Regions from separate parts of the Clostridium sp. X genome, predicted to be linked through region 2. Evidence: a T-box and tRNA genes for the amino acid it is inferred to sense, from the RefSeq annotation. Region 2 holds a T-box; the other holds one or more tRNA genes.

Region 1 (15,389 bases), 1.2 Mb from region 2:
TAGAATTAATGTTTATTTAAATATGATACAAAAGGAAAGAACAATGAATATAGTTCTTGAGCAAAAGGTAAATGAACAAGTTAAAGAACTGAGGAAGGCAAAAGAAATAGCAGAGGAACTAAATGAAGCTAAAAGTACATTAATAGCTAATATTTCTCATGAACTTAGAACTCCACTTAATATTTTGCTTAGTACAACTCAGTTAATTAATATGTACTTAAAAGAGGATTCAGTTGTAGATGTACAAAAAATACAAAGTAAAATTAATATGCAGACTCAAAACTGCTACCGATTATTAAGACTTGTAAATAACTTAATTGATATTACAAAAATAGATGTAGGTTATTTTGAACTTAAATTAACCTGCTGTAATGTTATTGAAATAATTGAGGATATTATAATGTCTGTAGTTGAGTACATAGAAGATAAGGGAATAAATTTAATTTTTGATACAGATATAGAAGAACAAATAATGGAGTGTGATCTTGATGCAATTGAGAGAATAATGCTAAATTTATTTTCGAATGCTATAAAATATACTCCAAAAGGAGGAACTATATTTGTAACTGTAAATGGTTTAGGAGACTTTGTACAAATATCAGTAAAAGACACGGGAATAGGAATTCCTAAAGATAAAGTAGATTTAATTTTTGAGAGATTCAAACAAGTGGACAACCTTCTTACAAGACAATGTGAGGGAAGTGGTATTGGATTAAGTCTTGTAAGGTCATTAGTAGAGATGCATAATGGAGAAATTTCTGTTAATAGTGATTATGAGAAAGGTAGCGAATTTATTGTGAGGTTACCAACGAATCTAAAAAGTGAAGGAGATCAGATAGTAGGTCATAACTCTTTTATTGATGGAGATAGTATAATGCAGAGAATACATGTTGAGTTTTCAGATATATATTTTTAAAATTTAGATATAAATAAAAATCTGTGTTAACAAAAGATAAATAAAATGATGAGGTGATGAATTTGATTAGAAACTTAAGCATAAAAACACGGTTAATGAGCATTCTTGCATTTAGTTTAGTTATACTTATAAGTTTTGGCATTTTAGCTATTGTTGAAATGCAGAAGTTAGGTAATGTAACACAGGGTATATATGACAATTCAATGCAAGTATCTAATGCTGCCCAGGAAGTAAAACTAGATATTAATAAGATGCATAGAGAGGCTAGAGATTTAATAATTGCAAATGATGAAGCTAAAATTCAAACTTATGCTAATAATATATATGATTTTAAAGATAGCGCTTCTCATAAGTTAGAAATAATTAAAACAAAGACTAAGCTTGAGGAAGTAACAAAGCTAGAAGATGAAATAAGAAGTATTATGGATAAGTGGGATGAAGATAGACGACGCGTAATTGATTTGGCTTTAGAAGGAAATATCAATGAAGCTACAAAAATATCTCAAACTAAAGGGTTAGGATATGTCAATTCTATTGAAGAAAAGCTAGATAATATATATGAGTTAGAGGGAATGTCAGCAGAAGATATGACACTTCATGCTAGGAATATAGTAAAGTCACAAAGAATTGTACTTATTAGCTCATTGATAGTTCTCTCTTGTATAATAACTATATTATCAATATTAATTTCTAAGAGTATTTTAGATCCTATAAGTATATTAAAGAGAGCAATGAAGAGCAGTGTTAATGTTGGTGAACTTGTAGACGTTAAAATTCAGGGGAATAATGAGATTGTAGATATGGCAAGCCACTATAATTCTTTAATTAAGACTCTTAAGAATCAATTTTGGGTAAAGGATGGCCAGCATAGGCTAGGTCAAGATCTCTCCGGAAACTATGATATAAATGAAATTACTCAAAGGTCTATTAGTTTTTTATCAAGATTTTTAGAAGCAGGAAGTGGAGTGTTTTATCTATATGATGAAGAAAATAAAGATCTGAATTTAAATTCCTCTTTTGCTTTTACAGAGAGGGCTACTTTATCGAGTTGCTATGTATTAGGAGAAGGAATTATAGGACAAGTCGCCTTAGAGAAAAAAGCAATTCTGTTAAAAAACATAACAAAAAAAGACGCGTTAGTGACTACGGGTATAATTAGTGAAAGTCCTTTAAATATATATGCATTTCCGTTAGTTCATGAAAAGGTTCTATACGGAGTGATAGAGTTGTCTTCCTTTGAACCATTTACTGAATTAAAACAAGAGTTTTTAAAAGAATGTAGTGATATTATATCAATAAATTTATGTTCATCTATACAAAATGAAAAAATTAAGCGTCTTCTAATTGAGTCTGAAAAATCAGAGCAAAAAGCTCATCTTGCTGCTGCGGAGCTTCAAAAGGCTAATACTACTCTAGAAGATCAACAGAGATTACTACAGATGCAAACAGAAGAACTTCAACAGACAAATGAAGAACTTGAGGAACAGCAAGCAATGCTTCAACAACAGAGTGCAGAACTTCAAGAATCTAATAGTATATTAGAGGAACAACAACAGCAGTTAGAAGAACAATCAAATATATTAAATATCCAAAATCAACAACTAAAAACTTCAAGACAAGAGTTAATTCAGAGATCGAAACAATTAGAATTAAGTAATCAGTATAAGTCAGAATTCCTTGCAAATATGTCACATGAATTAAGAACACCATTGAATTCTATTATATTATTATCAAAGCTCCTAATAAATAATGAAAAAGAAAAGCTAGATGAAGGTCATGCTGAAAAGATAGGTATAATTTATAAGTCAGGAAATGAATTATTAAGGCTTATAAATGATATCCTTGATCTTTCAAAGATTGAATCAGGAAGGATGAACTTAGATGCTACTATATTTCATTCGAAGGATTTAATAAAAGATATAAAGCGTATCTTTAAGGAGTTTGCAGAAGAAAAAAATATTGAATTAATTAAAGAAGATAGAGTTAATACAGAATTATATGGAGATAAAGAAAAGATTTCTCAAATCTTAAGAAATTTACTTTCAAATTCATTAAAGTTTACGGAGAGAGGTTCTGTAGCTTTAAAAATTGAGAAGGATAGATACAACAGTGGGATAGTATTATCTGTAAAGGATACAGGTATTGGAATAAAAAAAGAGCAGTTAGAAATGATTTTTGAAGAGTTTCAACAGGGGGATGGATCTATATCTAGAAGATATGGAGGTACTGGTCTTGGACTATCTATATCTAAGAAGCTAATTGAACTTATGGGCGGAGATATTAAGGTAGAAAGTACAGTAGGAATCGGAAGTGAATTTACGGTATTTATTCCTAACATTATTAGAAAAACAGAAGAAGATGCGAATAGGTTAGTTGCATGCGCTACTAACGATGATTTAGAAGAGATAGCAGTAGATAAAGATAGCTCGTTCTTAGAGCAAGTTGAAGAAGGTAAAAATAATGATAATTGCTTGATCCATAGAACTAATACTGAGTATGCCCTTAGTTTAAGAGGAAAACAAATACTTATTGTAGATGATGACCCAAGAAATATCTTTGTGTTAGCAACACTACTTGAAGACTTTGGAGCAGAAGTAATTGAAGCTGAAAATGGACAAGTTGCTATTGAAAAATTAAAAAGCAGTAGTGTAGACTTGATTCTAATGGATATCATGATGCCTATTATGGATGGATATGATACTATTAAGTGCGTACGAAATGATGAAAAGACAAAGGAACTTCCTATAATAGCCTTAACAGCTAAAAACCTAAAGGATGATAGAGCAAAGTGTATTGAAGCAGGTGCTGATGACTACATATCAAAACCTGTAGATTATGATATTTTTTTAAGATTAGTAAAAGCATGGATAAGCAAAAAAGGATAGATATAGTATGAGGAGTATAAATGGGGATTAGCATTTATTCTATAAAAGACAAAGTTAAACATATTAAGGTAAGTGGAGAATTATATGAAAAGGAAGAAATAACACAATTGATAGAAATACTTAACGCTATTGAAGATGGAGAACTCCAAATAACTTTTGTAGATGCTTCAATTTTACCAGTTCAAGTTATTCAGAAACTAATAATTATTCAGAAACTTAGAAAATGTAATGTTTATGTTGTTAAGCCATATTTATATTCTTATATGTACAAGCTGGGTATACAGTGCCGTCTTATAAATAAAAAGGCTGATAGGCAACAAAATGATTTAATAAAAATCAGGTTTAGTACCTTAGAATTAGATAAGCTAGAAATAGCTGATTTTCTGAAGAAAATAAATAGTAAATATGGATATGATTATACTGACTATCAGATTGATAGCATTACACGAAGAATAAAAATATCTATGTTAAGAGAAAATGAAATTAATTTCTATAAGTTTCAAGAGAAGGTATTAGAAGACTACAGAATTTTTGAACAGTTATTTCTTGACTTTTCTATTAACACTACTAAGTTTTTTAGAGACCCTGAAGTTTTTGCAGCATTAAAGGATAAAGTATTTCCACATTTGAGTATATACCCACATATTAGAATATGGTGTGTTGGGTGTTCAACAGGAGAGGAACCCTATTCTTTAGCGATTTTATTAAAAGAGGCAGGATTATTAGATAAAACTCAAATTTATGCTACAGATATTAATCCTTATGTTATAGAAGAAGCAAAAAATGGATTATATTCTATTAGGAATATTGAAGAAGGAATTAGGAATTATAGGAGAGCGTCAGGGACAGCTATGCTAACTAACTATTTTAAATTAGAGGAGCAATATGTAAAAGTTAATGAGGATTTAAAGAAAAATATTCTCTTTTTTCAACATAGTCTTTTAAGTAATGCTGTTATTAGTGAAGTTCAATTAATACTATGCAGAAATGTATTAATGTACTTTAATCCTAGTTTACAAAAAAACGTAATTAAGGATTTATATAAATCTTTAGATAAGTGCGGATTTTTAGTGCTAGAAAAAAGTGGTGCTATGATTCAGAATAATGGATATGAATATTTTAATAAATATGATGACTTAAATAAGATTTATAGAAGGAAAGAGTAATTAAAGAGGAGATGTATATATGAAAAGATATACAGATTTTGAAAGTATAATAGAAGATATATTGGGAGGGATTAAACCTGGGACAATTAATTGTATAGATTTTATGAAGCCAAGATTAATTGAATATATACCAGGAAAAAGTTTAACTATGGCTTTCCCAGTTTTAGAGGAATTTCTGAATCCGATTAGAAGTATGCAGGGAGGATTTATAACTGCTACTTTTGATAATACATTTGGTTCCATTTGTCATTATGAAACTAAAGGACAGCCAATGGCAACTATCGATATAAGCACTACATATCAAAGACCAATATTCATGGGAGACGAGCTTATAATTACTGTTTGGATAAAGTCCATGGGTAAAACTGTTATTCATATGGTGGGAGAAGGTCGAAACAAAGAAGGCAAGTTAGTCGCTACAGCAACTACTAATTTTATACTTTTAAACAATAAAAATAGATAGGACTGTGGTTATGTAGGTTTGTTAAAAGTAGAATTAAAAATAAAGAGCGTAAAACTATTTATAGAAAATATAGATAGTTTTGCGCTTTATTTATTTTGAATATACAAGAACAAATGCTTGGAATGAAGGTGTGATAATAGCTCTTTTCTCTGGTATAAGTGTAGCACTTTTCGTAGTAACATTAGTATTTGCATTTCATTCATTTAGAAATGAGATTTATGAAGATAGAGGGTATTTGACATTTACAATACCTATAAGCGGAAGGGAAATTGTTATTTCAAAGCTGATAACAACGATAATTTGGTTTGCTATAGCAAGTATTATTTCATTTATCTTTATTAATATTTTTATTAAGGTGTTATTTGACCAAAATATGATGAAGGCAATTGATGCGTATATTAATACAAAGGCGGTTGCCCTTATGTCAGTTTTGTTTAGCTTAGTAAACTTAATAATGTTGCTTTTAATGATATACTTTTCTATAACTATTACAAGGGTAGCGTTTAAAAGAAAGAAGCTTAGTAAGGCTTTAGGGTTTGTAATATTTATAGTACTAAATATTATAATATTTTATATCCAGCATGAAATAAGCTCTATTTTTCCTCAAACTATAAGCTTTCATTTTGATTTCCTTAAGAATAGTGCTCAGCTTAACGGAGAATATATGAATATTGATGAACAAGCGATGATATCTATAAGGAATTCAAGCTTAGATGTGAATATAGCAGCTGTAGTATATAGTATAGCAGTATATATAGGATTATTTCTTGGAACTGGGTATTTAATAGATAATAGTATAGATATATAGAAATGTTTTGATTAGGAAATTTATATTTAGTATTTGTAAAAGTGATTGTACTTTAAAAAGTATAATCACTTTTTTGCAATAAAAATAATGAAAGTATATATAAACATAAAGATTAATATTATAGTTGTAGAATACAGACTTTTAATTTTAAATAAAAGGCGGGGAGGGGAAAAGTTGATGAGATTGTTTACCAATAAAAATAAAGAAATAAGATCGGGATTTAAGATAGCTTTAGTTACTATTTTGTATACAATACTTAGTGTTACATTAGGGAGTTTTCTCTTAAGTATAATATACAGTATTGCAAACATACGTAATCCTATAGAGAGTAAAAAGATAGAAGAATATCTCTATAGTACAGAAGTAGGAGTTTTCTTATTACAATTGTTTGGTTTTATAGTTATGCTAATGAGTATGTTTATTGTATTAAGAATTATAGAAAACAAAAGATTTAAGAACATTGGATTTAACTCTATTAAAGAGAATGCAAAAGGATTATTAATGGGACTTATCTTAGGGTCAGGATCAATGACTGTAATTTTTATGGTTTTATTAATTTCAAGAAATATAACATTAAAAGAGTCATTAATGAATCCTAACTTTACAAGTAATGCTTTATGGGGAATAGCATTATATATTATTGTTGCATTAAATGAAGAGATTTTATGTAGAGGATATATACAAACGACTTTGAATCAAATGGGAAAACCATGGTTATCTGCAATTATAACTTCTGTTACATTTTCAGCTTTACACTTAGGTAATCCTAATGTAAAAACTATTGGTTTATTAAATATATTTCTAGTAGGATTATTATTTTCTTATATGTATATTAAAACTAAAAGTCTCTGGATGCCTATAGGGTATCATTTCACATGGAATTACTTCCAAGGGAATGTATTTGGTTTTCCTGTAAGTGGGACGACTCAATCTAAAGGAGTATATAATATTGAGATAGTAAGAGAAAATATATTAACCGGTGGTAGTTTTGGACCAGAAGCAGGTATACTTGCTACTATAGTTATAATGATAGGTGCAATCATAGTGTGGAAAGTGGCGAGCTATAAGAAAATTGCATAGCGATTTTCTTATAGCTCGTATACATTGCCAGGAGTATCAATATAAGGAAAACATACATTATAAAAGAAAATGAAAGTATATATGATTTAATTTGAGTTTAACAAAAGATTGAGCAAAATACAAACAAGTTATTCTGATAAGATATTCCTTGTCGCTTGGAGAGAGCAAAGAAAAAACAAACACTAATAATAAGTGACTAGTTCTTAAACAGAAGTTTATAAAGTAGTTGATTAAGTATTAGAGTTTAGTAGTTTAAGAGTTCTCAAAACAAGATGACATCAACTAAAAAAAGTTGTTGACAAAACACTTTGAAGTTGATACAATGAATAAGCTGTCGAGAGATGGCGAAGAAAACTTGGTCTTTGAAAATTAAACAGAAATTAAGGTAAATAAAATGCCAGTCAAAAACTTTAAGTAATGAGTAACAGATTAAACTTTTAAATTGAGAGTTTGATCCTGGCTCAGGACGAACGCTGGCGGCGTGCCTAACACATGCAAGTCGAGCGATGAAGTTCCTTCGGGAACGGATTAGCGGCGGACGGGTGAGTAACACGTGGGTAACCTGCCTCAAAGAGGGGGATAGCCTCCCGAAAGGGAGATTAATACCGCATAACATTATTTTTTCGCATGAGAAGATAATCAAAGGAGCAATCCGCTTTGAGATGGACCCGCGGCGCATTAGCTAGTTGGTGAGGTAACGGCTCACCAAGGCGACGATGCGTAGCCGACCTGAGAGGGTGATCGGCCACATTGGAACTGAGACACGGTCCAGACTCCTACGGGAGGCAGCAGTGGGGAATATTGCGCAATGGGGGAAACCCTGACGCAGCAACGCCGCGTGAGTGATGAAGGTCTTCGGATTGTAAAGCTCTGTCTTTGGGGACGATAATGACGGTACCCAAGGAGGAAGCCACGGCTAACTACGTGCCAGCAGCCGCGGTAATACGTAGGTGGCAAGCGTTGTCCGGATTTACTGGGCGTAAAGAGTATGTAGGCGGATATTTAAGTCAGATGTGAAATTCCCGGGCTTAACCTGGGCGCTGCATTTGAAACTGGGTATCTAGAGTGCGGGAGAGGAAAGTGGAATTCCTAGTGTAGCGGTGAAATGCGTAGAGATTAGGAAGAACACCAGTGGCGAAGGCGACTTTCTGGACCGTAACTGACGCTGAGATACGAAAGCGTGGGGAGCAAACAGGATTAGATACCCTGGTAGTCCACGCCGTAAACGATGAATACTAGGTGTCGGGGGGTACCACCCTCGGTGCCGCAGCAAACGCAATAAGTATTCCGCCTGGGGAGTACGGTCGCAAGATTAAAACTCAAAGGAATTGACGGGGACCCGCACAAGCAGCGGAGCATGTGGTTTAATTCGAAGCAACGCGAAGAACCTTACCTAGACTTGACATCTCCTGAATTACTCGTAACAGAGGAAGCCCTTCGGGGCAGGAAGACAGGTGGTGCATGGTTGTCGTCAGCTCGTGTCGTGAGATGTTGGGTTAAGTCCCGCAACGAGCGCAACCCTTATCGTTAGTTGCTACCATTAAGTTGAGCACTCTAGCGAGACTGCCTGGGTTAACCAGGAGGAAGGTGGGGATGACGTCAAATCATCATGCCCCTTATGTCTAGGGCTACACACGTGCTACAATGGCCGGTACAACGAGAAGCAAACCCGCGAGGGGGAGCCAAACTAAAAAACCGGTCCCAGTTCGGATTGTAGGCTGAAACTCGCCTACATGAAGTTGGAGTTGCTAGTAATCGCGAATCAGAATGTCGCGGTGAATACGTTCCCGGGTCTTGTACACACCGCCCGTCACACCATGAGAGCCGGTAACACCCGAAGCCTGTGAGGTAACCGCAAGGAGCCAGCAGTCGAAGGTGGGATTGGTGATTGGGGTGAAGTCGTAACAAGGTAGCCGTAGGAGAACCTGCGGCTGGATCACCTCCTTTCTAGGGAGAAATGAAAGCTCACAGCTTTCATAGACTGGAAATAATTTATCCTTAATTCTGTTTAATTTTGAAAGACTAATGTCTTTCATTAATTGTTCTTTGAAAATTGCACAGTGAATATTAAGAAATCTACTATAACTAAGTAATTAGTTTTAGTAATAAATCTCACTCAGTATATCTGAGGAGTGAAGTCTTGTATAACATTTATGTTTACAAGCGTCTAACGATCAAGTTAGAAAGGGCGCACGGTGAATGCCCTGGCACTAGGAGCCGAAGAAGGACGCGATAAGCTGCGATAAGCTACGAGTAGGCGCACACAGCCTGTGATTCGTAGATTTCCGAATGGGGAAACCCACATGATAAACATCATGTACTATATACTGAATTCATAGGTATATAGAGGTACACTCTGGGAACTGAAACATCTAAGTACCAGAAGGAAGAGAAAGAAAAATCGATTCCCTCAGTAGCGGCGAGCGAAAGGGGAAGAGCCCAAACCAGAAACTTTGTTTCTGGGGTTGCGGATAGATCATAACGCTTCAATCTTTTTAGTCGAAGAGAACTGGAAAGTTCTGTCGTAGAAGGTAATAACCCTGTAGGCAAAAAGAAGAGAGAAGTAGATCTACTCCAGAGTACCACGAGACACGTGAAACCTTGTGGGAAGCTGGGAGGACCATCTCCCAAGGCTAAATACTACCTAGTGACCGATAGTGAAGCAGTACCGTGAGGGAAAGGTGAAAAGAACCCCGGAAGGGGAGTGAAATAGAACCTGAAACCGTGTGCCTACAATCGGTCGGAGCACGTTAATGTGTGACGGCGTACTTTTTGTAGAACGGGCCAGCGAGTTACGATATGTAGCAAGGTTAAGCACCTACGGTGCGGAGCCGAAGGGAAACCGAGTCTGAACAGGGCAACTAGTTGCATATCGTAGACCCGAAACCGGGTGATCTATCCATGGCCAGGATGAAGCGGAAGTAAAATTCCGTGGAGGTCCGAACCACGTTGGTGTTGAAAAACCATGGGATGAGCTGTGGATAGCGGAGAAATTCCAATCGAACTCGGAGATAGCTGGTTCTCCTCGAAATAGCTTTAGGGCTAGCGTCGGGTAATTAAGTAGTGGAGGTAGAGCACTGAATGGGCTAGGGGCTGACAACAGTTACTGAACCCTATCAAACTCCGAATGCCACATACTGGTACCCCGGCAGTCAGACTACGAATGATAAGATCCGTGGTCAAAAGGGAAACAGCCCAGACCATCAGCTAAGGTCCCAAAGTGTAAGTTAAGTGGGAAAGGATGTGGGATTTCTAAGACAACTAGGATGTTGGCTTAGAAGCAGCCACTCATTTAAAGAGTGCGTAATAGCTCACTAGTCGAGAGATCCCGCGCCGAAGATGTAACGGGGCTAAAACTTACCACCGAAGCTATGGATGTGTACTACGTACACGTGGTAGAGGAGCTTTCTGCACAGGTAGAAGCCATATCGTAAGGAGTGGTGGACAGTGCAGAAGTGAGAATGCTGGCATAAGTAGCGAGAAACAGGTGAGAATCCTGTTGGCCGAATATCTAAGGTTTCCTGGGGAAGGCTCGTCCTCCCAGGGTTAGTCGGGACCTAAGCCGAGGCCGAAAGGCGTAGGTGATGGACAACTGGTTGATATTCCAGTACCACCAAAATGCGTTTGACAAATGGGATGACGCAGGAGGATAGGATGTGCGCACTATTGGATGTGCGTCTAAGCACTTAGGATGTTGAGTAGGCAAATCCGCTCAATTTAAGTCTGAGGTGTGATGGGGAGCCCTATGGGCGAAGTATCTGATTCCACGCTGCCAAGAAAAGTCTCTATGGAGCAAATTGGTGCCCGTACCGCAAACCGACACAGGTAGATGAGGAGAGAATCCTAAGGCCGTCGGAAGAATTGCTGCTAAGGAACTCGGCAAATTAACCCCGTAACTTCGGGAGAAGGGGTGCCTCCGAGAGGAGGCCGCAGTGAACAGGCCCAAGCAACTGTTTATCAAAAACACAGGTCTCTGCTAAAGCGTAAGCTGATGTATAGGGGCTGACGCCTGCCCGGTGCTGGAAGGTTAAGGGGAATGCTTAGCGCAAGCGAAGGTATGAACTTAAGCCCCAGTAAACGGCGGCCGTAACTATAACGGTCCTAAGGTAGCGAAATTCCTTGTCGGGTAAGTTCCGACCCGCACGAATGGCGTAATGATTTGGGCACTGTCTCGGCAGCAAATCCGGTGAAATTGAAGTGCAAGTGAAGATGCTTGCTACCCGCGGTTGGACGGAAAGACCCCGTAGAGCTTTACTGTAGCTTAGCATTGCATTTCGGTATTGTCTGTACAGGATAGGTGGGAGACTAAGAAGCGAGAGCGTCAGCTTTCGTGGAGTCGTCCTTGGGATACCACCCTGACAGTACTGGAATTCTAACTGGCGGCCATGAATCTGGTCACAGGACATTGCTAGGTGGGCAGTTTGACTGGGGCGGTCGCCTCCTAAAAGGTAACGGAGGCGCTCAAAGGTTCCCTCAGCGCGGTCGGAAATCGCGCGTAGAGTGTAAAGGCAGAAGGGAGCCTGACTGCGACACATACAGGTGGAGCAGGGACGAAAGTCGGACTTAGTGATCCGGTGGTTCTGTATGGAAGGGCCATCGCTCAACGGATAAAAGCTACCTCGGGGATAACAGGCTGATCTCCCCCAAGAGTCCACATCGACGGGGAGGTTTGGCACCTCGATGTCGGCTCGTCGCATCCTGGGGCTGTAGTCGGTCCCAAGGGTTGGGCTGTTCGCCCATTAAAGCGGCACGCGAGCTGGGTTCAGAACGTCGTGAGACAGTTCGGTCCCTATCCGCCGTGGGCGTAGGAAATTTGAGAGGAGCTGTCCTTAGTACGAGAGGACCGGGATGGACTGACCTCTGGTGCACCAGTTGTTTCGCCAGAAGCACAGCTGGGTAGCTATGTCGGGAAGGGATAAACGCTGAAAGCATCTAAGCGTGAAGCCCACCTCAAGATTAGATTTCCCATAGCGTAAGCTAGTAAGATCCCTGGAAGACTACCAGGTTGATAGGTTAGGGGTGTAAGTGCAGTAATGTACTCAGCTGACTAATACTAATAGATCGAGGACTTGATCTAAATATTAAATTCACTGTGCAATTTTGAGAGAACAAAATTCTTTCAATGACACTCATTCAATTAATTTGGATGTTAGGTCATCTGGTGATTATGGCGTGAAGGATACACCCGTACCCATCCCGAACACGATGGTTAAGCTTCACAGCGCCGATGGTACTGCACTGGAGACGGTGTGGAAGAGTAGGACATCGCCAGGTTTAATATGGCTCGATAGCTCAGTCGGTAGAGCAGAGGACTGAAAATCCTCGTGTCCCTGGTTCGATTCCTGGTCGAGCCACCAGGAAAACTCTAATTGCGTACGCAATTAGAGTTTTTTTATTTGCTTAAATTACTTATCATTAATATGATAGTAATATTAATAGTGTTATCTAGCTTAGATTAAATACAGATTATAAGTGTTAATACAAAGAAATTAATTATTTCATATATATTAAAATTTAAATATAAAAAATGTGTTGACAAGTTATAATATGGCTGATATAATAGCTATTGTGCTTAGAGATAAGTAGAAAACTTCTCAGTACAACTGATGAGTACTAAAATTCTTAAGGACAAGGAAACTCGCTCAACTGATATTGAGGAGTAACCGACCATCACAAAATCGAAGATTTTGGATGTCAGGTCATCTGGTGATTATGGCGTGAAGGATACACCCGTACCCATCCCGAACACGATGGTTAAGCTTCACAGCGCCGATGGTACTGCACTGGAGACGGTGTGGAAGAGTAGGACATCGCCAGGTTATATGATCCACTAGCTCAGTCGGTAGAGCACTTGACTTTTAATCAAGTTGTCCGGAGTTCGATTCTCCGGTGGATCACCAAAACGCACTTCATATGAAGTGCGTTTTTTATTTTACTACTAAATAATTATTTCATTAATATAGTGTTTTAAAAAGTATTACGTATACAAACCTTTGTATGTTATTATAGATTGGTAAGCTTTAGGCTTTCAAATATCTTTAAAGGAGTTTATGTATGAATAACAAAATATTAGCTAAAGTTAATGGAAGAGAAATAACAGAACATGAAGTTGAAGCTTCAATTGGGAAGTTTCCTAGAGACAAACAAGCATATTTGTCTACAGAACAAGGTAAAAGACATTTAGTTGAGCAATTAGTTTCATTTGAGTTGTTTTATAACTATGGAAAGGATAATGGCCTAGATAAATCAGAAGAATTTATGGAAAGGTTAGAAATGTTAAGAAGAGAAGCACTTACTCAAATGGCTATAGATAAAGTGATTTCTGAAGTGAGTGTGACAGATAAAGAAGCAGAAGAGTATTATAAAGCTAATAAGGATATGTTTAATGCTGGAGGTAAAGTATCAGCAAGTCATATTCTTGTAGATTCAGAAGAAGTAGCTAATGAAGTAGCTGAAAAGATAAAAGGTGGATTATCATTTAAAGATGCAGCAGCAGAATATTCGACTTGCCCATCAAGTGCTGAAGGCGGGAACCTAGGACAATTTGGTAGAGGACAAATGGTTCCAGAATTTGAAGATGCAGCATTTTCTTTAGAAATAGGTGCATTAAGTGAACCAGTAAAAACTCAATTTGGATACCACTTAATAGTAGTAAATGATAAAGTAGAGACAGAAGTGCCTTCTTTTGATAAAGTAAAGGATATGCTGAAAGCTCAACTATTACAAGAAAAACAAAATAATAAATATATGTCTTTTGCAGAAGAATTAAAAAGTAAGTATTCAGTAGAAATAAAATAATGATATAGATTATATAAAAAAGGAGAATATGATAGATTATATTCTCCTTTTTTATATAATCTATCATATTCTCCTTAAGAAATAAGTTACTATAATCATATACTTTACCAGGAGTGTCTTGTACCGTAAAATTGAATAAAGTATGTGATAAGTAAAGTATAAATGATATAACATTGTATAATAGGCTTTTCATAAGAACATAATATATTTTATTTTGATAAGATATTCCTTGTCGCTTCGAGAGAGCGAAGAAAAAACAATTTCAACTAAGAAAAGGTTGTTGACAAAACAACTTAAAGTTGATACAATAACTAAGCTGTCGAAAGGCAGTAAAGAAAACTTGGTCTTTGAAAATTAAACAGAAATTAAGGTGAATAAAATGCCAGTCAAAAACTTTAAGTAATGAGTAACAGATTAAACTTTTAAATTGAGAGTTTGATCCTGGCTCAGGACGAACGCTGGCGGCGTGCCTAACACATGCAAGTCGAGCGATGAAGTTCCTTCGGGAACGGATTAGCGGCGGACGGGTGAGTAACACGTGGGTAACCTGCCTCAAAGAGGGGGATAGCCTCCCGAAAGGGAGATTAATACCGCATAACATTATTTTTTCGCATGAGAAGATAATCAAAGGAGCAATCCGCTTTGAGATGGACCCGCGGCGCATTAGCTAGTTGGTGAGGTAACGGCTCACCAAGGCGACGATGCGTAGCCGACCTGAGAGGGTGATCGGCCACATTGGAACTGAGACACGGTCCAGACTCCTACGGGAGGCAGCAGTGGGGAATATTGCGCAATGGGGGAAACCCTGACGCAGCAACGCCGCGTGAGTGATGAAGGTCTTCGGATTGTAAAGCTCTGTCTTTGGGGACGATAATGACGGTACCCAAGGAGGAAGCCACGGCTAACTACGTGCCAGCAGCCGCGGTAATACGTAGGTGGCAAGCGTTGTCCGGATTTACTGGGCGTAAAGAGTATGTAGGCGGATATTTAAGTCAGATGTGAAATTCCCGGGCTTAACCTGGGCGCTGCATTTGAAACTGGGTATCTAGAGTGCGGGAGAGGAAAGTGGAATTCCTAGTGTAGCGGTGAAATGCGTAGAGATTAGGAAGAACACCAGTGGCGAAGGCGACTTTCTGGACCGTAACTGACGCTGAGATACGAAAGCGTGGGGAGCAAACAGGATTAGATACCCTGGTAGTCCACGCCGTAAACGATGAATACTAGGTGTCGGGGGGTACCACCCTCGGTGCCGCAGCAAACGCAATAAGTATTC
Region 2 (15,389 bases):
AATAATACTTAGCTTTTTCTAAAAAATTATTTTCATCAATATCTACAAAATTTACTTCTGGAATAAATCCTAAGTCTTCTAGTTCTTTAAAGGTTGGTGCCAATAGTAGTGTTTTACAAGCAAGTACTTCGTAATACTTTTTTACTGGATAATTATATATTCCACCATCTGTAAAAAATATTTTAGCACGGTTTATTTCCTTTGCGTATCTTTCACCTATTAATGCATTACCTTCTTTAATATTTTTATATCCAGGATGCTTATTATAGGCAAAACCTGCTTCCTTTTGCATTACATTAAGTATTCTATTTCTTAAAGGATAATGTTCTTTGGCTATGGCTCCCATAAGTAAATAATCAATATCCTTTTTTAAACCATAATCCTTAAATACATCAATATTTACCCAATGAGGAAACCAATATACATTATATTTATAGTTAGGATAAGACTTATAAAATTTATCGCGACAAATGGAAAAAATATGCTTAATATTATTCTCAAAAAAAAACTTTTTACCGTCTTCTATCTCACGATGCAAATCTTCTACAATAATACCTAATGGTATATTGATTGTTGAAAGCCCCGTAATTTTAGGCAGCATGTGAGGACGAAAATCATTTAGTAATATAAATTCAGGTTCAAAATCTAGTTTATTTAATATATATCTTATATCAGCTGCATCATGCCATACTTTTAATTCACTATATTCAGATAATTTCATCGTAAAATAGTAATAATTTTTTGTTATCCATTGTGAATGATTTTTAGTTATGAACAGTATTTTTATCTTTTTCATTCATATAGCTCCTTTTGATAATATATCTCTAGATTAGATGCCTTTAGATTATGCTTTTCATAACTATATAAATTTACCCTTACTTAATCCTATATGCCATTGATTGTTTTTATTTTGAGCAGAATAAAAAATACAATATTCACCTTCATATATTATAAAAGAGGCTCTATATAATATATAATTATCCCAAGCATTTTTATCTATTGATGGTCTCATAATTTCTGTAGCTGGTTCAAATTCAATTTCATTTTTGCCTTTTGTATAATATAAATTCATTTTTTCAAATTTTCTATCATATAAAGGCGCAACTATCATCTCGTATCCTTTTTCTGCATGAATCACATCTATATGCCAAGGTGTATATTTTTCAATATTATCAAAGTTTATATTTATATAATCTTTTATTTCCCAACTACTGCAATCACTTCGTTCTAGATATACAATCTTATAGTCTTGATTCACTAACCACATCTTGTATTTCTCATCCTCATATAACACTGCTGGTGATAAAGCTAAGGAAATTTCATTAAAATCATCACAATTAAATACAACTTCTGGTTTGGTCCAGTTTCTCCCGAATTGAGTTATTCTTCTATAAAACTTTTCTTCTTTAGTCTTTTTATTTCTATACCTATACCAACACTCCATTGAATCTAAGTCTTCCCTATATACTAAATGAGGATCACTAAAATGCGTATCCCCATTCTTTTCAACAGAATCTAATGGATTAACTGCAAAAGGGTCTATCCAATTTATCATGTCATTAGATACTGCAATACAGGGGTTTTCATAAAAATCATTGGCATAGGGGTAAGGAGTATATGCCATCCAAAATTTATATCCATTCCATCCATTCTTAAAATAAATTACCTTTGGATGAACCGCTTGATAATTTCTATAACAGTTTAATATTTTTAAACTGTTTACTGCATTAGATATACTTTGCTCTGATAGTATTTCTTTCATAAATCTCTCCTTAATTTATTAACAGTGTTATTCCTATAATAATATTATGAAATTGATGATTATTATGTTTATTCATAAATTAAATAGTTTAATATACACGTTGATAAAAAAATATAACTAGAATAATGTTCAAATTACCTATCAGTTTTGGAAATATTTTTATTATTGAATATGCGCTTGAATACAGATTCACTTTCTCTTTCTTCCATTATCTGGTTTAGTAATATAATTTCACTTTCTTTAGCTCTACTTATATTTTCTAATTCTATAATTTTTTGCTCTTTATCTATTAAGTTTTCTTGTAAGAAAGATATATTATTCTTTAATGCTTCCTTATATTCCTGAAACTTATTATATTGTTTATATATATTTTCAATTTTTGTTTGATAAAACTTAATTTTTATTTCTTTATTTTCCAGCATATTTTGTAGCTCATCAATTTTTTGATCTTTCTGTTTAATTATTTTTTCGTACAATATTACTTTATCATCACTCTGATTCACTAAAATTTACCTTCCAATAATATTACTCTTTATATATGTTATGCAAGATACAATAATGTTTATGCCTACAATGAACCACATTATAACATTTAAAATATCAACTTAAATCTCCTATTAAAGTAATCACTCTTTTTTAAATATATTCATATCATGTATTGTAGAGATACTTATTTCTAAACATTTGTTTTTTATAAAGGAGGGTATTATTAATGTCAGAAATCTATGAAAAAAAAATATTTGATGAAATTAAGGATATAATGTCAGAAATGAATAAGATTACTGATTCAGAACTTGCTATTAGTGAAGAAGAAAAACTTCAATTAATAGAAAAGTTAGATATTGATAGCTATCAATATCCTGCACCTACACCTACACCTTCTCCATGTATGGAACCATGTCAATGTGAGATACCTTATTGCTGCAGAGTTACAATACCTGCTGAATTTGGCACTCCTGATGGACCACCTACTACTAAAGATCTTTTTTATAAAAGTAATTTGTTTTATATTATAGACAAAGAACCTTGCTCTATCACTTGTCAATGTACTGATTTACCAGATGGTTGTAGTGGCGGCTTAACAACCACTATTAAATTACATCCAGTTAGAGTAGTAGGTTGTATAAAATATGCAGCAAATGCTCAACTAACTGTAAATGGTCCAAACGCTCCTAGTACTATTTGTCACGTTGATGGTACTGGAAGCCCAGATAATTTTGAAACCCCAGATACAAATCAAAGAACACTTAAAGTGTGCTGCAATAATTGTGTACTTGTAGATCAAGTTATTGGTTATGTATCAAATCCATTTAAAGCATCTGTATATTCCGGTCAACCAATTCCTTGCACCGATATTAAAGCTTCTTTTATAGCAGGACCTACAGATTGCGTAACTGGAGCAGAAAGTAATACAGGTACAGTATTTGAATTCCAAGGTAAATTTAAAATTACAAACTGTCCAATTGAACTAACCTTCTAAAAATAAACACTATACAATACTTCTTCATTTCTATACTTAAAAGTATAGAAGGAAAATAAAAACTTAAGTCCTGCATATTATCGCATGGACTTAAGTTTTTTAAAATTGTATATTAAATTTTTCAAAGAAAAAATCATCATTATAAATACGATTTTTAAAATGCTTTTCTCTCTGGTCAAGTATTAATTCTTTATTTTTTTTTATCCTTTCAGATGCACTTAAAAAATAAGGATTCTGTTTTGCGATACTTATTGTTTTTGCAAGTCGTTCTTCTCCAAAATGAGAATATGCCATACATAACATATTATATAGTACATTTGACTTTGTAACAGTATATGGATGTTTCTTTCTAAAAAGATGTCTCACTATCACATTAGAACTTATAACTATTTTATAACCATAAAGCCAAGCTTTAAAACACAATTCTTCATCTTCTTTACCCCACACTTGAAATAGATTATTAAAACCCTCTATTTTATCAAAAGCTTCTTTTGTTATACCAAAAGTGCAACCGCAAGCTATTGGTATTTCTGATCCTTCGTTAAGCTTATCTAATAACCATTGTATGCTCAATTCTTTAGTCCAGGTCTGACCACAGCCTACTAATAAAGGGTTTGACATATCAGCAATATATGGTGCTATTAAATCAGCATTACACATTTTTAATGTATTTACAAGCTTGTCTATCCATTTATCTGGAACTTTTACATGAGCATCACAAAAAAATAAGTATTTCCCCTTAGCTGATTTTGCCCCAATATTCCTTGCTACAGCAGCTCCTACATTATTTGTTTTTATTAAAGTAACCCTTTTATAAATATTTTTACTTAAATTACTTTCTAAGAACTCTGAACTTTTATCTTCTGATTTATCATCTACTACAATAATTTCAAAGCTTAGTGAATTTTTAGATTTAATTATAGAATCTACTGTCCACTTTAAATTGCTCACTTCATTTTTGCATGGAATAATAATTGAAACATCTATTATATCTGAAGGTACAATAAAATTATTTGTCAATGCATAGACTCCTTTAAATTATTTCTCATTAATCTATCATATGAGTAAAAAATATAAGTTATTCCCTTAATAACCAATATTCCTCTTATATAAATAAATCAAAGTATTATAATATTAAATTTCTTAAAGAAAAAATCATCGTCATTAATACGTTCATTAAAATATTTTTCTCTTTGTTCAAAAATCAAATGTTGATTTTTCTTTATTTGTATTGCTGTAGCAGAAAATGAATTATAAATTTTTAAAATATTAATAATTTTAGTAATTCGTTCTTTATTAAAATGAGAGTATGCTAAGCACAAAGTATTATAAATACCATTAGAAGGATTTATTTTATAAGGATAAACATTCCTAAAAAGATGCTTTATTTTTATATTTGGATTCACTACAACTTTATATCCATAAAGCCATGCTTTAAGACATAATTCCTGATCTTCTACACCATACCCCTTAAATAAATGATGAAATCCGTATATTTTTTTAAATACTTCTTTACTAATACCAAGTGCTGCTCCACCTATAAAAGGTGTTTCAACAATACTAATAGGGTTATTTACGATCCAATTAGCTTCAAACTTATGATTCCATGTTGCACCGTAAGTTTGAATTAAAGGATTTTTTATATCTACAATTGCAGGTGCCACTAACTGGGCTTTTGAGCTCTCTAAGGTACTCACTAGAGCATCTAACCACCCATCTGGTACTTCTATATGTGCATCACAAAAAAACAAGTATTTTCCATTAGCAGACTCCACTCCTTTATTTCTCGCATTTGCAACTCCTAAACCTGTTGTTTTTATGAAAATAATATCCTTATACATATCTAAATCAGATTTTAAAAATTCTGTACTTCCATCATTCGATGCATCATCTACTACAATAATTTCAAAGCTAAGTAAATTTTTAGATTTCATTATAGAATCTATTGTCCATTTCAAGTTATTTAATTCATTTTTACAAGCAATAATTATAGACACATAGATTAAGTTTTTTTTAAAATGAAAAATATTATCTTTCAAATTATAAACTCCTCCTATCAGAAGAACAACGAGTCCATTTTCTAGACTCGTTTAATCTATCTATTATTAACTTATTAAGACATAAGTTATTTTATTATCACTTATAACTCTCCTATACATACCCTCACATAGGAGTTTATTCTTTTTTATTTCTTCCTTTACAATGTCGATATCACTTATATTGAACTTAATAGCTTTAGTACATCCTACTGAAAATTTATTTGGAGCTGATAAAAGCGCAACATCATACCCATCTTTTCTTAATTTATTATATAATAATATGGTTTGATTGTTTGAAGCAAAAATACCAATAACCTTTTCTTCATTTTTTGTCATAAAGCTCATCTCCTTATTAGAACCTTTATGAAGTATAAATTAATCCCTACCTTCTTTAATATATAATATCTAATTGGATATGAGTCTGTTACTATTATAACTTATATTCTTACTTAGTTTATTAAAAATCCCTAGTTATATAGTTTTTCTTTCATATATATCTATTAAAGACTTAATAATATTCTCCACATCATCAAAAGTATTGAAATATCCAGGACTTATTCTAATAGTGCCCATGTTATGTGTACCAATTACTCTGTGAATAAGTGGCGCACAATGATATCCCGTTCTTACTGCAATTCCTTTTTCGCTCAATAAATTACCCACTTCCGAACTATCAATATTATCTAAATTAATAGAAACTACAGCACACCTATTTTTATAATCAGTATCTCCGTAAATTTTCACATAAGAAAGCTTCATCAACTCTTCTAATAAGTATTGTACTAATTCAATTTCATGCTCTTTAATCTTATCTATACCAACCTTCTTTATAAATTTTACTCCCTCACACCAGCCAGCGATTCCTGGTGTATTTAATGTTCCACTCTCAAACCTATCTGGTAAAATTTCTGGCTGCTCCATAGATAAAGAATTGCTTCCAGTTCCCCCTTGGTTATATTCTTCTACCTGAATACCATCCTTTATATATATAGCTCCAGTTCCTTGTGGTCCATATAAACCTTTATGGCCTGGGAAAGCTAATAAATCAATATTATTTTCTATTACATCTATAGATATAACTCCAGCACTTTGAGAAGCATCTACTAAAAATAATATTCCTTCCTCCTTTGCTATTCTTCCAATGCTCTTAATATCTTGGATTGTTCCTAATACATTAGATCCATGATTTATTATTATAGCTTTGGTATTTTGCTTAATTTCTTTTTTTAAAATCTTAGTATCTACATATCCTTTATCATCAACCTCTAATAATGTAACTTCAATTCCTCTTTTACTTAAATAGCTCAGAGGTCTTAATACTGAATTATGTTCTATTACTGTACTTATAACATGATCTCCCTTTTTCAATATTCCTTTTATTCCAATATTTAAGGCCTCTGTGGCATTGCTTGTAAAAATAATGTTAAAGGGGCTTTCTATATTAAAAAGTTCACTTAATTCTACCCTCGTATCCATAATTTTAGAAGCTGCTTTCACTGCCATAGAATGAGAGCTCCTTCCTGAATTACCCGCATAGCTTTTCATACATCTTAAAACTTCATTATACACTTTCTCTGGTTTAGGAAAGCTAGTAGCTGCATTATCAAAATATATCATGAACATTATCTCCTAAAAATTAATATATAAAATATTATTCTAGTAAAAACATTTTATTTCATAAAATTTTGTATTATTATATCTTTTTCATTTATTAAACTTAATAATGAGGACATTTTAAAGTTTAAATCTATAAATAGTCTTTCATTTTGTTCTATCAACTCTTTTATTTTATTTTCATAATCATTGACTATTCTATAATAATTTTGTTCTTCTAGGCCTTTTTCAATATTAAGCATATGTAATTTATCTTCTATATCTTCTATAGATTTTTGAAGAATAATTATATATTCTTTCAATTTAGAATTTGTGTTTTTCATGGAAGAAATAATTTTGTTCTGAATTTCTAATTTATTCAAAATTTCATCTATATCCTGGTTTTTTTCATTTATAATTTTTAATAGCTTTTTATTTTCATCTATATATAGATAATGATCTATTATTTTTTCCTTAATAACTGCTTTATTTTTTTCATTGCAAAACATAATTATTCCTCCACAAAAATGAATATCTTTTCTAATATAGATTATGAGCAAAATTTAATAAATATGTCCTTACCACTCTATTTTCCTACTTTATAAAGAAAAAAGACTACCTAAAAATAATTTTAAAATTATTTTCAGGTAGTCATCTTTTTTATAGAATTTACTCTTACCACTATTTTACATTTAATAAAGGATTATCTTTTTTCTTTATCTTTACTAAATCTATTTGGTTCTCTATAAGTTTATTTTGTAAATCCATTATTTTATACTTAGATGATTGTGCTTGGAACTTTAAATCCTTGTTTTCAGCTTTAAGCTTATTCTTTTCTAGAAGATACTCATTTGATGTCTCTCTTAGTATATTTAACTCATCTCTCAATCTTCTTGCATCTTCTTCAACTTCTCTTAAGTAGTCACCATTTTTTGTACTTTCTAACTTATTTTGAAGTTCAGCATTAAATTGCTCTAAGTTTTTAATATGTTTTTTCAGATCATCAACCTGAGCTTGCAATACTCTTTCTCCCTTTTTAGCATCTTCTACTTCTCTTTTTAACTCTTCGACGTGATTGTCACTCTTGAATTTTTCATCTACTATGTTCAAAGCTGCTAAAACAGATGCATCTCCTATACTAAGCCTACTATTTTTTTTGAGCACATCAGATATTTTTTTATCTACATATCCTGCTACTTTATGTAGATACTCTTCTCTCTCATCGCCTTTTAAATTATATTCTGCGCCATTTATTTTAACCGTTACAATATTCATTTGAACACCCTCTTAGACAAAATTCAATAAATTGATTTATTTATATTTTAACATATTTTCTCAATATATGAAATAAAACTTTATCTAAGCTCTGCACCTAATTTATGTTCAAGTGCTTTTACAATTTTTTCATGAACTTTGTTTACTTCATTATCCGTTAAAGTTCTGTTATCCCCTCTATAAATAAGTGAATACGCTATACTTTTCTTTCCTTCTTCTATTTGTTTACCTTGATATACATCAAACAACTTAGCACTTTCAAGTAAATTACCACCTTGATTTTTAATTATATCTTCAATTTCTTGTGATAATACTTCTGAATTTATTATTACTGCTAAATCTCTTGTACTAGCCGGGAACTTAGGTAGAGGAGTGTATTTTTTATTAGTATTGGCATATTTAAACAATACATCTAAATTAATCTCAGCTATATAACATCTTTCTTCTACTTCATAATTATCAGATACATCTGGATGTATTTCTCCAACTATACCTAAAAATTCTTTCTTAATATATAATCCTGCAGTCTTTCCTGGATGAAAAGTTGGATTATCACTGACTCTTTGGAATTTTACATTTTTAATTCCTAAAACATCTATAATATTTTCTACTATACCTTTTAAGTCTAGATAGTCAACACCTCCATACATTCCTATGGTAGCTGTATTTCTCTCTTCTGGTAACTCAGAGGTATTCTCATTAGGTATATATACTTTTCCTATTTCAAATAATTTAACTACTTCATTGTTTCTTAAATAGTTTCTTGACAATGCTTCCATCATAGAAGGAATTGAAGTGGTTCTCATTATACTATAATCTTCCCCTAATGGATTTTTTATAGATACAGCATTTCTTATTGAACTATCTTCTGAAATTAATACCTTATCAAAAACCTTAGGACTTACAAAAGAATAGGCTATTGCCTGATTAAGTCCACTTCCTATTAAAGTATCTATTAACTTAGTTCTTAGTAATTGTGTTTCATTCTTTCCTGCTTTTGTAGGTTGTGTACTTGGAATTGTAGAAGGTACCTTATTATATCCATATATCCTTGCGATTTCCTCTGCAACATCTTCTTTTATATTAACATCACATCTAAAAGTTGGTACAGTTACTATTAGATTATCAGCTTCAATTGTAGTTTTTAAGTCTAATCTATCTAGATATTCTTTCATCTCATCCTTAGATATATTTATTCCTAAAAATTTATTAATCCAGACTGAATCTACTTTTAGTCCATGAGATTCTAATTCCTCAGGATAGATATCTATTGTACCTTCCATTACTGCTCCTGCGCCTAGTTCATCTATTAATGCACAAGCTCTATTTATAGCAACTTCTACTAAATTAGGATCTAAATCCTTCTCAAATTTTGCTGATGCTTCTGTCCTTAAGCCTAATTTTTTAGAAGATATTCTTATATTTGTTCCGTTAAAATTAGCGGATTCAAAGACAATCTCTGTGGTATCATCTTTAACTTCAGAATTAAGTCCTCCCATAATCCCAGCAAGTCCTATAGTTTTTTCTCCATCTTTAATATTTAATATTTCTGAATCTAAAGTTCTTTCTTCACCATCTAAAGTAGTGAACTTCTCTCCATCCTTTGCTCTTTCAACTACTATAACATCAGAAGTTATTTCCCTTCTATCAAAAGCGTGCATTGGTTGACCTATTTCTATCATAACAAAATTTGTTATGTCTACTATGTTATTTATAGGTCTTACTCCTGCTTCTAAAAGTCTTTCTTGCATCCATTGAGGTGATGGCATTATTTTTATATTAGTTACTTGACGAGCCATATATCTTCTGCAAAGACTATCTCTTATTTCTACTTTTATACTGTCTTCAATTCTCTTATTAGAAGATACCTTATATTCTAAACTAGGCATTCTATATTCTTTACCTAATGTAGCTGCTGTCTCTCTAGCAATACCTACTATACTTAAGCAATCTGGTCTATTTGATGTTATTTCAAAATCAATAATAGCTGTTTGCATGTTTACTATTTCTTTTATGTCTTTTCCAACAGGTGTATCTCCTGGAAGAATCATAAGCCCATGTACTGGTTCATCTCCTGCTATGCCAAGCTCTTCTTCTGAACAAAACATTCCATTTGAAACAGCACCTCTAAGTTTACCCTTCTTTATTTTAGTACCATCAGCTAAAGTTGATCCATGTAGTGCAGTTGGGACTACATCCCCTTCTTTCATGTTATTTGCAGCAGTAACTATTTGAATATGCTCTGCTTCACCAATATCAACTTGACAGATTGAAAGTCTTTCTGCCTCTGGATTGGGTTCTATTTTTAATATTTTTCCTGTAACAATTTTATCTACAACATCTCCAGTGACTATTACTTCCTCTACTTTTGAGCCTGATAAAGTTAGAGCGTCCCCTAATTCTTTCGGTGATATATTATCTATATTTATATAATCTTTAAGCCAATTAACTGGAACCTTCATTTTCTTACCTCCTGTGTATATTAATAATTAGAACTGATTTAAAAATCTCATATCACTTTCGTATAATAATCTAATATCATCAAGTTCGTATTTCTGCATTACCATTCTGTCCAATCCGAAACCAAATGCAAATCCACTATATACTTCTGGGTCTATTCCACAATTTCTAAGTACTTGAGGATGAACCATTCCACAACCTAGAATTTCAATCCATCCACTATTTTTACATACGTTACATCCATTTCCTCCACATACAAAGCAAGTGGCATCCATCTCTGCTGATGGTTCTGTAAAAGGAAAATGATGAGGTCTAAACTTAGTTTCCATTTTATCTCCAAACATTTTTTTTATAAACATCTCTAGGGTTCCCTTCAAATCAGCGAAAGTTATTCCCTTATCTATTACTAATCCTTCTATTTGATAAAATATAGGAGAATGTGTAGCATCTACTGCATCTGAACGATAAACCTTTCCTGGAGCTATCATTTTTATAGGTGGCTTTTGACTTTCCATTGTTCGTATTTGTATTGGTGATGTCTGTGTTCTTAGAACTACATCATCATTTATGTAAAAAGTGTCCTGTTCACCTCTCGCGGGGTGATCTTTAGGTATATTTAATGCTTCAAAATTATAATAATCTTTCTCTACTTCCGGACCTTCTTCTATAGAAAATCCCATTGATATAAATATATCTGTTATACTATCTAAAGTTAATTCAAGAGGATTTTTCTTACCAATAGTCTGCTTTTTTCCAGGCATTGAGATATCAATTATTTCACTCTTTAACTTTATCTCTTTTTCTTTGTTCTTCATATCACTAAGATATTTATCTATAGCTGTTTCTAGCTCTTCTCTAACTTCGTTGGCAACCTTTCCTACAATTGGTCTTTCTTCTGCGGAAAGCCCTCCCATGCCTCTTAATATTTGAGTAAGCTCTCCTTTTTTCCCAAGGTACTTTACTCTTATATTTTCAAGTTCTGTCCTACTTGATACACTCTTCAACTCTTCAAGAGCATTTAATTTTATTACTTCTAGTTTTTCTCTCATTTTTTTACTCCTTTCAAATAGTTTATAAAAATAAAAAAAACTCCCTCCCTAAAAATAGGGACGAAGTATTCCGTGTTACCACCCTTGTTAACAACAATGCTCTATTCAAACATCATCATTCTCTCATAAATTTAACGGTTTACCGCTAATTGCTACTAACTTCACAATTAGGACTCCAGAGTGAACTTCAATATACTCATTCATAAAAAAGCTTACAGTCTATGGCTTTTTCTCCCTAAAAAAATTCCTATATCTACTCTCTCCATCATAGTCTATATTATTTAATTATATTTGTTTGTAAACTTAAGTAATATTATATCTATCATGAAAAAAAATTGCAAATTTTTTTTCATTTATACTACATTTTTTTGTCTAACAGCTTCATACATCATTATGGCAGCTGAAACTGCAACATTTAATGATTCCGCTCCCCCAGGCATAGGTATCTTTACCTTTTCATCTCCTAACCTGGAAATTTCATTACTAATACCATTGCCTTCATTTCCTACAGCTATAATAGCTTTTGTCTTTAAATCAATATCATAAAAATTATTATCCGTATCTAAAGAACTTACAATAAGTTTGAATCCCATAGACTTAAGATTATTTAACAATTTCAAATCTATATCTTCTATTATCGGAATATTAAAGATTGAACCCATTGTAGATCTCAATGTCTTATCATTATAAATATCCACAGTGCCTTTTGTAGTAATTATACCTAATGCTCCGCTAGCATGGGCAGTTCTTATAATAGTTCCCATATTGCCTGGATCTTGTATTCTATCTACTAATATATAAAAACCTTCTTTATTCTGAAAATCTACTTTTCTATTTTTAACTACTGCCAAAATCCCTTGTGGAGTTACAGTTTCACATAAATCTTTAAAAATACTATCTGATACTAAATAAACTTCTGTATCTTCTTGAATCATTTTTTTAACATCAGAATTTATATACTTATCCATAACGCTTTCGCTTATAAATATATATGGTATGTTGAAGGAGGACATCAAAGCCTCCTCCACAAATCTAAATCCTTCAACAAGAAAGCTTTCTGTTTCATTTCTAAATTTCTTTTTATGTAACTTTTTTACTTCTTTTAGTATAGAATTATCTTTGCTTTGGATTATGTTCAAAAAACCACCTCTTAAATAGGTTTATTTTATTTTATTTTCAAGCTCATTTAATTCCTCTGTTCCACCGATAGCTACAATAATGTCTCCCTCATGTATAATATCTTCAGCCGTAGGAGAAATATTCACTTCATTATTTCTTTTTAACGCCATGACATTTATTCCATACTTAGTTCTCATCTTTAACTCTTGTAAAGACTTCCCTTCCCACTCGGCAGCACTTACAATTTCAGCTATGCTATAATCTGGAGATAACTCTATATAATCCAGTATATTAGTTGCAACTAAGTTATGAGCAACTCTCACACCCATATCTCTTTCTGGAAATATTACTCTATCTACTCCTAATTTCTTCAAAACCTTGGCATGTAATTCACTTTGTGCTTTTGCAAGTATCTTCTTTACACCTAAATCTTTTACTAAAAGAGCTGTCATTATACTAGCTTGAACATTAGACCCAATAGTTACTACTGCAACATCAAAATTACCTATTCCAAGTGCTCTTAAACTATGTTCGTCTGTTCCATCTGCTTGTACTGCATGTGTAACACTATCTGCTATTTCTTGAATAATTTCCTCATCAGGGTCAATTGCCATTACATCATTTCCTAATGAATATAATGTTTTTGCAATAGATAATCCAAACCTTCCAAGTCCTATAACTACAAATTGTTTCTTTTTCATCTTTTTCACCTCTACCCAACTAATATTTTAGCTTCCGGATATTTTATTACATTTCCATTTTTTCTATTTGACAATGCTAAAAATAAAGTAAGTGGACCTACTCTACCCATATACATAGTCACAGCAATTAAAAATTTACCTATATCACTTAGTTCTGGCGTAAGTCCTAAACTAAGACCTACTGTCGCAAAGGCAGATACGACCTCATATAAAATATATTCAAGGGATGCTCCTACCTCTGTAAATGATAAAATCATGGTTTCTCCTATTACAAGTGTCAAAGCAATTATAAATATAACAAAAGCCTTATACACTAGTGCCTTTTTAACGGTTCTGTTAAATAACTTAGTATCTGCATCATTTCTAATTACAGATATTACAGTCATTAAAAGTATTCCCGTGGTTGTTGTCTTTACTCCTCCAGCCGTTCCTCCAGGTGATCCTCCAATAAACATAAGAATTATAGTTAAAAAAGTTCCAGCTAAAGTCATACCCGAGGTTGAAATGGAATTAAAGCCCGCTGTTCTTGGAGTTACTGATGCAAAAAATGAAGATAGTAGCCGTCCTTTTATTGACATATTCTTCAAAGTCTCTGGATTTCTCATCTCAAATAAATACATTAAGATCCATCCACCAACTATTAAAAATACTGTCATAAATATTGCAAACTTTGAATGAGTTGACAATCTTTTTACCCCTTTATAATTGTAGATCTCAGCCCAAACTGCAAAGCCTAGACCTCCTATAATTATAAGTGCTGCTATTGTTAAAATAATAACTGTATTATCTGCATATGCCATTAAGCTATTTCCAGTTAAATCAAATCCAGCATTACAAAAGGCAGATATTGAATGGAATATGCTAAAATATATCCCCTTCACCAGACCATATTCCGGAATGAACTTTGTTGATAAAAACAGTGCTCCTATACCTTCAATAGAGAATGTAAAAATTAGTATATACTTTGCTAACTTTACGAGTCCTTGGAGCGAAAATGAGTTCATTGCCTCTTGCATTACTAACCTATCTTTTAAAGTAATTCTTTTCCCTACAATAAGAGCAAATAAGGTTGCAAAGGACATAAATCCAAGTCCTCCAACTTGAATAAGTATCATTATTACTGTTGTCCCAAAGTAGGTCCAATGTTCTGGAGTATTTAGTGTAATAAGTCCTGTTACACATACTGCAGAAGTTGATGTGAAAAATGCATCAATAAATGGAGTTACATCATTATTTCTAGAAGAAATCGGTAACATCAGCAATAGCGTCCCAGTTATAATAACTAGAAAAAAACCTAAGGCTAATATCTGAACTGAAGTAAGCTTTCTATTGTTTCGTTTCAAATTCAACACCCCTATAATTTCACTTCACCATATTATTTCATCAAATGTATAAAATAAAGTGCAGCTCTATAGGCTGCACTTTATTTTAAGCATTTAATTGTTGTTTTGCAACTTCAACTAAATCAGCAAATGATTTTGGATCACTTATTGCGATTTCTGAAAGCATTTTTCTATTCATATTAATTCCAGCTAACTTTATTCCATTCATGAATTTTGAGTAAGATAATCCACTCATTCTTGTAGCTGCATTTATTCTTGCTATCCAAAGTCTTCTGAATTCTCTCTTCTTTAACTTTCTTCCAACATAAGCAAAGCTCATTGCTCTGATTACTGTTGAGTTTGCTGCTCTAAAAGTGTTTTTTCTTCTTCCGTAAAAACCTTTTGCAAGCTTCAATATTTTTTTATGTTTTTTACGAGCGTGTACGGCTCTTTTTACTCTTGCCATATTGTAAACCTCCTTCTGTTAAAACTATTATTTTATAGGTATGGTAATAACTTCTTAATTGCTTTTTCTTGAGTAACTGAAACTAGTGCGCTTTGTCTAAGATTTCTCTTTGTCTTTGCACTC

Evidence for each region. A T-box is a leader RNA that pairs with one kind of tRNA and senses whether it is charged. The one in region 2 lies ahead of pheS (phenylalanine--tRNA ligase subunit alpha), so its partner is inferred to be a tRNA-Phe.
Region 1: it encodes a tRNA-Phe, which carries the amino acid that the T-box ahead of pheS (phenylalanine--tRNA ligase subunit alpha) is inferred to sense. The anticodon was not compared.

The regions. Positions count from the first base shown of each region.
Region 1 is NZ_CM146912.1:1,077,819-1,093,207, forward strand. It holds gene ACX0KU_RS05575 (hybrid sensor histidine kinase/response regulator) at 1-916, shown strand, start outside; gene ACX0KU_RS05580 (ATP-binding protein) at 979-3,801, shown strand; gene ACX0KU_RS05585 (CheR family methyltransferase) at 3,822-4,967, shown strand; gene ACX0KU_RS05590 (PaaI family thioesterase) at 4,987-5,430, shown strand; gene ACX0KU_RS05595 (hypothetical protein) at 5,561-6,238, shown strand; gene ACX0KU_RS05600 (lysostaphin resistance A-like protein) at 6,416-7,318, shown strand; rRNA gene ACX0KU_RS05605 (16S ribosomal RNA) at 7,757-9,265, shown strand; rRNA gene ACX0KU_RS05610 (23S ribosomal RNA) at 9,491-12,395, shown strand; rRNA gene rrf (5S ribosomal RNA) at 12,476-12,592, shown strand; tRNA gene ACX0KU_RS05620 (tRNA-Phe) at 12,600-12,675, shown strand; rRNA gene rrf (5S ribosomal RNA) at 13,021-13,137, shown strand; tRNA gene ACX0KU_RS05630 (tRNA-Lys) at 13,143-13,218, shown strand; gene ACX0KU_RS05635 (peptidylprolyl isomerase) at 13,373-14,116, shown strand; rRNA gene ACX0KU_RS05640 (16S ribosomal RNA) at 14,540-15,389, shown strand, end outside.
Region 2 is NZ_CM146912.1:2,285,566-2,300,954, reverse strand. It holds gene ACX0KU_RS11520 (glycosyltransferase family protein) at 1-796, opposite strand, end outside; gene ACX0KU_RS11515 (hypothetical protein) at 860-1,762, opposite strand; gene ACX0KU_RS11510 (hypothetical protein) at 1,897-2,265, opposite strand; gene ACX0KU_RS11505 (hypothetical protein) at 2,475-3,242, shown strand; gene ACX0KU_RS11500 (glycosyltransferase) at 3,342-4,262, opposite strand; gene ACX0KU_RS11495 (glycosyltransferase family 2 protein) at 4,361-5,281, opposite strand; gene ACX0KU_RS11490 (putative Se/S carrier protein) at 5,348-5,617, opposite strand; gene ACX0KU_RS11485 (aminotransferase class V-fold PLP-dependent enzyme) at 5,753-6,898, opposite strand; gene ACX0KU_RS11480 (hypothetical protein) at 6,952-7,383, opposite strand; gene ACX0KU_RS11475 (cell division protein ZapA) at 7,556-8,149, opposite strand; gene pheT (phenylalanine--tRNA ligase subunit beta) at 8,230-10,611, opposite strand; gene pheS (phenylalanine--tRNA ligase subunit alpha) at 10,639-11,658, opposite strand; T-box leader at 11,712-11,936, opposite strand; gene ACX0KU_RS11460 (TrmH family RNA methyltransferase) at 12,012-12,797, opposite strand; gene ACX0KU_RS11455 (potassium channel family protein) at 12,819-13,478, opposite strand; gene ACX0KU_RS11450 (TrkH family potassium uptake protein) at 13,490-14,827, opposite strand; gene rplT (50S ribosomal protein L20) at 14,907-15,266, opposite strand; gene rpmI (50S ribosomal protein L35) at 15,299-15,389, opposite strand, start outside.